2 linked regions of the Shinella zoogloeoides genome follow. The protein of the gene in region 2 interacts with the protein of the main gene of each other region in a pairwise test. Links are inferred from orthologs where the notes say so. Each region holds a gene or a part of one and is shown on either strand. Other genes may lie near its edges.

What was found. The genes of interacting proteins can lie anywhere in the genome.
Region 1: the proteins of uvrA (region 2) and uvrB interact in binary tests that used the Escherichia coli proteins (3 or more experiments, as listed by UniProt). The link is inferred for Shinella zoogloeoides from one-to-one orthologs.

The regions. Positions count from the first base shown.
Region 1 is NZ_CP132311.1:1,890,355-1,894,008, reverse strand. Bases 35-3,621 are described here. They hold uvrB (excinuclease ABC subunit UvrB), read right to left. Parts: upstream 3,271-3,621; coding sequence 235-3,270; downstream 35-234. Other genes in these bases: Q9316_RS10480 (DUF3137 domain-containing protein), read left to right, coding at 3,381-3,621; Q9316_RS10490 (P-loop ATPase, Sll1717 family), read right to left, coding at 35-100. In the rest of the region: more of Q9316_RS10490, read right to left, coding at 1-34; more of Q9316_RS10480, read left to right, coding at 3,622-3,654. UniProt on the Escherichia coli protein: The UvrABC repair system catalyzes the recognition and processing of DNA lesions. A damage recognition complex composed of 2 UvrA and 2 UvrB subunits scans DNA for abnormalities.
Region 2 is NZ_CP132311.1:1,589,427-1,592,960, reverse strand. The notes cover bases 68-3,534. They hold uvrA (excinuclease ABC subunit UvrA), read right to left. Parts: upstream 3,187-3,534; coding sequence 268-3,186; downstream 68-267. Other genes in these bases: Q9316_RS09015 (single-stranded DNA-binding protein), read left to right, coding at 3,476-3,534; Q9316_RS09025 (glutathione S-transferase family protein), read right to left, coding at 68-264. In the rest of the region: more of Q9316_RS09025, read right to left, coding at 1-67. UniProt on the Escherichia coli protein: The UvrABC repair system catalyzes the recognition and processing of DNA lesions. UvrA is an ATPase and a DNA-binding protein. A damage recognition complex composed of 2 UvrA and 2 UvrB subunits scans DNA for abnormalities.

The sequences.
Region 1 (3,654 bases), 300 kb from region 2 along the record:
CACTGCTTAGTACTCCTGCGTCATAAAAATACTCACTAAGCAAATCATCGCGTTCAGCAGAGATCTTGCCAAAATCTATCCAATCAAGAAGGGGCTTCATTCGTTTCTCTATTTTAAATTGCGCATAATTCAATGTTTCTCTTTATGATAGGAAGACAGAACTCTCCTGGCAACACCTTTTACGAGTAGAGAGATTTATGATGTGAATTATTTCACACCGCGGCCAAGCAACGATCACCGCCCCGGCCGCCCCGTCTTCCCCTTCGTCCGCCCCTTGCGCTTCGTCTCCGCAGGGTCCTCATAGCTCCCCACGCCGATCTTCCCCCGACGGACAGGCTTGGCATCGTCCGGGCCGGCCGCGTGCTCCGGCTGGCCTTCCAGCAGGGGGGCGGGGCGTTTCTTGGTGGAGAGGGTTTCGTCGGGGCGTTGGGGGAGGTCTCCGGTGACGGGTTTTTCGGTGCGGCCGACGGTCATTTCGTCGAGGGTGTTCTTGCGGAAGAGGGATTTTCCGGCCGGGGTCGCGACGTCGCGGCCCATCTCGTCCAGTTCGGGTTTCTGGAAGAGGGATTTTGAAGGGGCGTCGGCGTTTGCCGCTGTGGATCCTCGGGTCAAGCCCGAGGATGACGGAGGAGAAGTCGGGCGCGACTTTCCTGACGGGGTGCCGGAGGCGCCGGACTTTCCGCTTTTGCCACCTTCCTGTGATCTCGCCTCCTCCCGCGCCATCGGGTCGTCCATGACGGCGAGTTCGGCGGCCTTGAGGCGCTTGATCTCGTCGCGGATGCGGGCGGCCTTTTCGAAGTCGAGGTCGGCGGCGGCGTCGCGCATGGCTTTTTCCAGCGCGTTGAGATGGGCCTGCAGGTTGTTGCCGACGAGGTTGCCGCCATCCGCGAAACCCTTGCCCGAAACGCCGGAAATGTCGGCGCGGACGTGGTCGCGCTCGTAGACGCTGTCGAGGATGTCGGAGATTTTTGCCTTCACCGATTCCGGGGTGATGCCGTTCGCCTCGTTGTAGGCCACCTGCTTCTCGCGGCGGCGTGTCGTCTCGTCCATCGCGCGCTGCATGGAGCCGGTGATCTGGTCGGCATAGAGGATGACCTTGCCGTCGACGTTGCGCGCCGCGCGGCCGATGGTCTGCACCAGCGACGTCTCCGAGCGCAAAAAGCCTTCCTTGTCGGCGTCGAGGATGGCGACGAAGCCGCATTCGGGAATGTCGAGGCCCTCGCGCAGCAGGTTGATGCCGACCAGCACGTCGAAGGCGCCGAGGCGAAGATCGCGGATGATCTCGATGCGCTCCAGCGTGTCGATGTCCGAGTGCATGTACCGCACGCGAACCCCCTGTTCGTGCAGGTATTCGGTGAGGTCTTCCGCCATGCGCTTGGTCAGCACGGTGACGAGCGTGCGATAGCCGGCGGCCGCGGTCTCGCGGATCTCGCCCAGCACGTCGTCCACCTGGCTCTTGGCCGGGCGCACCTCGACGGGCGGGTCGATCAGGCCGGTCGGGCGGATGACCTGCTCGGCGAAGACGCCGCCGGACTGCTCCAGCTCCCAGCCGCCGGGCGTCGCCGAGACGGCGATCGTGTCCGGGCGCATGGCGTCCCATTCCTCGAAGCGCAAGGGGCGGTTGTCCATGCAGGAGGGCAGGCGGAAGCCGTATTCGGCCAGCGTCGCCTTGCGGCGGAAGTCGCCGCGGTACATGGCGCCGATCTGCGGCACCGTGACATGGCTTTCGTCGATGAAGATCAGCGCATTGTCCGGCACATATTCGAAGAGGGTCGGCGGCGGCTCGCCGGGGCGGCGGCCGGTCAGGTAGCGCGAATAGTTCTCGATGCCGGCACAGGAGCCGGTGGCTTCCAGCATTTCCAGGTCGTAGCGCGTGCGCTGCTCCAGGCGCTGCGCCTCCAGCAGGCGGCCGGCCTTCTCCAGCTCCGCGAGGCGCAGCTTCAGTTCCTCGCGGATGGCCTTGATGGCACCGTTCAGCGTCGGGCGCGGGGTGACGTAGTGGCTGTTGGCGTAGATCTTGACCGACTTCAGGTCGCCGGTCTTCTGGCCGGTCAGCGGGTCGAACTCGGTGATCGCGTCGATCTCGTCGCCGAACATGCTTATGCGCCAGGCGGCATCCTCAAGGTGGGCCGGGAAGATCTCAATGGTGTCGCCGCGCACGCGAAAACTGCCGCGCTGGAAATCCATCTCGCGGCGCTTGTACTGCTGGGCGACGAGGTCGGCGAGAAGCTGGCGCTGGTCAAGCCGTTCGCCGACCTCCATCTGGAAGGTCATCGCCGTATAGGTCTCGACCGAGCCGATACCGTAGATGCAGGACACCGAGGCGACGATGATGCAGTCGTCGCGCTCCAGCAGCGAGCGCGTCGCGGAGTGGCGCATGCGATCGATCTGCTCGTTGATCGAGCTCTCCTTCTCGATGAACGTATCGGAGCGCGGCACATAGGCTTCCGGCTGGTAATAATCGTAGTAGGAGACGAAATATTCGACCGCGTTCTCCGGGAAGAAGTTCTTGAATTCCGAATAGAGCTGCGCGGCCAGCGTCTTGTTCGGCGCGAGGATGACGGCGGGGCGCTGCGTCTCCTCGATCACCTTGGCCATGGTGAAGGTCTTGCCCGAGCCGGTGACGCCGAGCAGGACCTGGCTGCGCTCGCCGGAGGAGAGGCCGTCGACGAGGTCCTTGATGGCGGTGGGCTGGTCGCCGGCGGGCTGGTACTCGCTGATCATGCGGATGGGGATGCCGCCCTCCGACTTTTCCGGCCGGGCGGGGCGGTGCGGCGTCCACAGCTTGCCGTCCTTGAACAGCGGATTGCCGGACTCGATGAGCGCCGAGAGCGCTTCCACCGTCGCGGTGACCGCCGTGCCGGCGCCGAGCGAGACGGCGTCCTCCAGCGAGGTGTCCATGCCGGAGACCGGGTTGAGGCCGGCGGCGGCGCGGGTCTTCGGATCGGACGAGCCGCCGATGGAAACGCCGCGGGAGGTTTTGGAGACGGTCACCTGCTCCGTGTGGCGGCGCGCGGCGTTCTCCACCGACTTGCGGTGCTTGCCCGCCTTGGAGGCGACCTCGCGGCGGCTTTCGACGCCCGCTGCCTCCGCCTCGGCCTCGAGCTGCTTCACCCAGTCGGAGACGCTGCCGGAGAGCGGCTCGCTCTTTTCCGCCGGGACTCGCTTATCCTTCTCGTTCCACTCGAAGGGCGTCCCGGTGAAGGGCGATTGCGGGGCTTCCTCGAAACCGGGGTTCGAGGGCGAGGGTTTTTTCGGTGATCTGGCCATGCGGGGAATATGGAGAGAGTCACCCGGAAAGAAAAGGGGTGATGAGTACAAAAGGGAAACGAATTTGCCGCCGTCCCCGGCCGTTATCCTGCCAGCACGGAGGGGCGGTCATGAGCACGGTGGACGAAGCGGCACTGATGCCGAAGGAGGGCGCGCTGGAGAACCTGCGCGCGGCGGTGGCGGCCTATAACGGCGCGCGGCCGCGGGTGACGCGGGAACTCTATCTGCGCGTCCTGCTGATCTTCGGCGGCTATCTGCTGTTCGCGGCCTTCGTCGCGTACATGGCGTGGTCGGATATCGAGTCGAACGTTGTCGGCATCGTGCTCGGCCTGCTGTTCGTGGGCGGCGGCTTTGTCTGGAAATATGCCGTCGCCCCATCCAAGA
Region 2 (3,534 bases):
GCGCTCCGGCTCGGCCTGCGGCAACAGGCGCATTTCCGCCGGGACGAGGCCATCGACGTAATCGAGGATGGAAGCGCTGTCGGCCACCAAGTCGCCATCGTCGAGCACCAGCGTCGGCACGCGCATCAACGGGTTGAGCGCCTGCACCTTGTCGCCCTCGCTGAACACCGACCAGGGCCGGTGCTCGAACGGCAGATCGTAAAGCCGCATGGCGATGGCCACGCGGCGCACATAGGACGAATCGTACTGGCCGATCAGGATCATCGGCTACTCCGCCGCCGCCCGCTTCATTGGCCGGCGCTCCAGCAGCTCCTTCAGGAAATGGCCGGTATAGGAGCGTTCCACCTTCACCACATCTTCCGGCGTGCCTTCCGCGATCACCTCGCCGCCGCCGTCGCCGCCCTCGGGGCCGAAGTCGATGATCCAGTCGGCGGTCTTGATGACCTCCAGATTGTGCTCGATGACGACGACCGAATTGCCCTGGTTGACCAGCTCGTGCAGCACTTCCAGCAGCTTTGCGACGTCGTGGAAATGCAGGCCCGTCGTCGGCTCGTCGAGGATGTAGAGCGTGCGGCCGGTCGAGCGCTTCGACAGCTCCTTGGCGAGCTTGACGCGCTGCGCCTCGCCGCCCGACAGGGTGTTGGCCTGCTGGCCGACCTTGATATAACCGAGGCCCACCTGGTTCAGCGTCACCAGCTTGTCGCGCACGGCGGGAACGGCGGCGAAGAACTCGACGCCTTCCTCGACGGTCATGTCCAGCACGTCGGCGATCGACTTGCCCTTGAAGGTGACGTCGAGCGTTTCGCGGTTGTAGCGCTTGCCGTGGCAGACGTCGCAGGTGACGTAGACATCGGGCAGGAAGTGCATCTCGATCTTGATGACGCCGTCGCCCTGGCAGGCCTCGCAGCGTCCGCCCTTGACGTTGAAGGAGAAGCGGCCCGGCTGGTAGCCGCGCGCCTTCGCCTCCGGCAGGCCCGCGAACCAGTCGCGGATCGGCGTGAAGGCGCCGGTATAGGTCGCCGGGTTGGAGCGCGGCGTGCGGCCGATCGGCGACTGGTCGATGTCGATGACCTTGTCGATATATTCGAAACCGTCGATGCGCTCGTGCTCGGCCGGGATTTCGCGTGCGCCCATGATGCGGCGGGCGGCGGACTTGTAGAGCGTCTCGATCAGGAAGGTCGACTTGCCGCCGCCGGAAACGCCCGTCACCGCTGTGAAGACGCCGAGCGGTATGGAGGCGGTGACATTCTTCAGATTGTTAGCTTTCGCCCCGACGACCTTGATTTCCTTTTTCTTCTTCGGCTTGCGGCGCTCGCCGGGAATGGCGACGGAAAGCTCGCCGGACAGGTACTTGCCGGTAAGCGATGCCGGATTGGCGATGACTTCGCCGGGCGTGCCCTGCGCGATGACCTCGCCGCCATGGATGCCGGCGGCCGGGCCGATATCGACCACGTAGTCCGCCGTCAGGATCGCGTCCTCGTCATGCTCGACGACGATCACCGTGTTGCCGATGTCGCGCAGGTGCCGCAGCGTGTCGAGCAGGCGCGCATTGTCGCGCTGGTGCAGGCCGATGGAGGGCTCGTCCAGCACGTAGAGCACACCCGTCAGGCCGGAACCGATCTGCGAGGCGAGGCGGATGCGCTGGCTCTCGCCGCCCGACAGCGTGCCGGAATTGCGCGAGAGCGAGAGATATTCCAGGCCGACATCGTTGAGAAAGCGCAGGCGCTCGCGAATCTCCTTGAGGATGCGGACGGCGATCTCGTTCTGCTTGGTGTTGAGCTTTTCCGGCAGGACGTCGAACCAGTCGCGCGCCACGCGGATCGACATCTGCGTGACCTCGCCGATATGCAGCTTGTTGATCTTCACCGCCAGCGCTTCGGGCTTCAGGCGATAGCCGTCGCAGGCCGGGCAGGGGGCGGCCGACATGTAGCGCTCGATCTCCTCGCGCGACCAGGCGCTGTCGGTCTCCTTCCAGCGGCGCTCCAGGTTCGGCACGATGCCCTCGAAGGTCTTGACCGTCTTGTAGGAGCGGGCGCCGTCCTTATAGTTGAATTCGATCTTTTCCTTCGTACCGTGCAGGATGGCGCCTTGTGCCTCCTCGGACAGCTCCGACCAGCGGCTGGAGAGCTTGAAGCCGTAGGCGGCGCCGAGGGCTTCTAGCGTCTGGTTGTAGTAGGGCGAGGAAGATTTCGCCCAGGGCGCAATGGCGCCGTCGCGCAGCGTGCGCTCGCTTTCGGGCACGATCAGGTCCGGGTCGATCTTCTGCTGGCTGCCGAGGCCGTCGCAGGTCGGGCAGGCGCCGAAGGGATTGTTGAACGAGAAGAGCCGCGGCTCGATTTCCGGGATGGTGAAGCCGGAGACCGGGCAGGCGAACTTTTCGGAAAACAGCACGCGCTCGTGCGTCTCGTTCAGCGATTTGTTGGCCGAGCCGCCGGCCGCGGTTTCCTCCGGCGGGAGCGGCTTGTCGGCGAATTCCGCGATCGCCAGGCCCTCGGCGAGCTTGAGGCAGGTTTCAAGACTGTCCGCCAGACGCGAGGCGAGATCGGCGCGCACGACGACGCGGTCGACCACTACGTCGATATCGTGCTTGTACTTCTTGTCGAGCGCCGGCACGTCGGCGATCTCGTAGAATTGGCCGTCGACCTTGACGCGCTGGAAGCCCTTCTTCATCAGCTCGGCGAGTTCCTTGCGGTACTCGCCCTTGCGGCCGCGCACGATCGGCGCGAGAATGTAAAGGCGCGTGCCTTCGCCGAATTCCAGCACCCGGTCGACCATCTGGCTGACCGTCTGGCTCTCGATCGGCAGGCCGGTTGCCGGCGAATAGGGAACGCCGACGCGGGCGAAGAGCAGGCGCATGTAGTCGTAGATCTCGGTGACCGTGCCGACGGTCGAGCGCGGGTTCTTCGAGGTCGTCTTCTGCTCGATCGAAATGGCGGGCGACAGGCCGTCGATCTGGTCGACGTCAGGCTTTTGCATCATTTCGAGGAACTGGCGCGCATAGGCCGAAAGGCTTTCGACATAGCGACGCTGGCCCTCGGCATAGATGGTGTCGAAGGCAAGCGACGATTTGCCGGAGCCCGAAAGCCCGGTCATCACGATCAGCTTGTTGCGGGGCAGGTCGAGGTCGATGCCCTTGAGATTGTGCTCGCGTGCGCCGCGAATGGAAATAGTCTTGAGTTCGCTCATGATATCCAGCGTCAGAAGTCGTTGCGCATCCTAAATAGGGTTGGCCCCCCTATGTAGGAACAGGTTCGAGCCTGTCCATGCGTCGTCAGAGGATTCCGTGCCCGTTTCCGATTCGGTTGACAAGAGTGTAGGGAATTATTAGAACAAAAAAAGAACAAAATTTGCAATTGATCTGTGGATTACCACTTGCGCGGGGCGGCGCCTGACAACGGCAGCTTATAAGATGCCGCATTCGTATAGTGAAATGATGTCGGGCACCGTCGCCCGCGCGACAACGGGAAGCAAGGGTATGGCTGGAAGCGTCAACAAGGTGATCTTGATCGGCAATGTCGGGGCGGACCCGGAAAT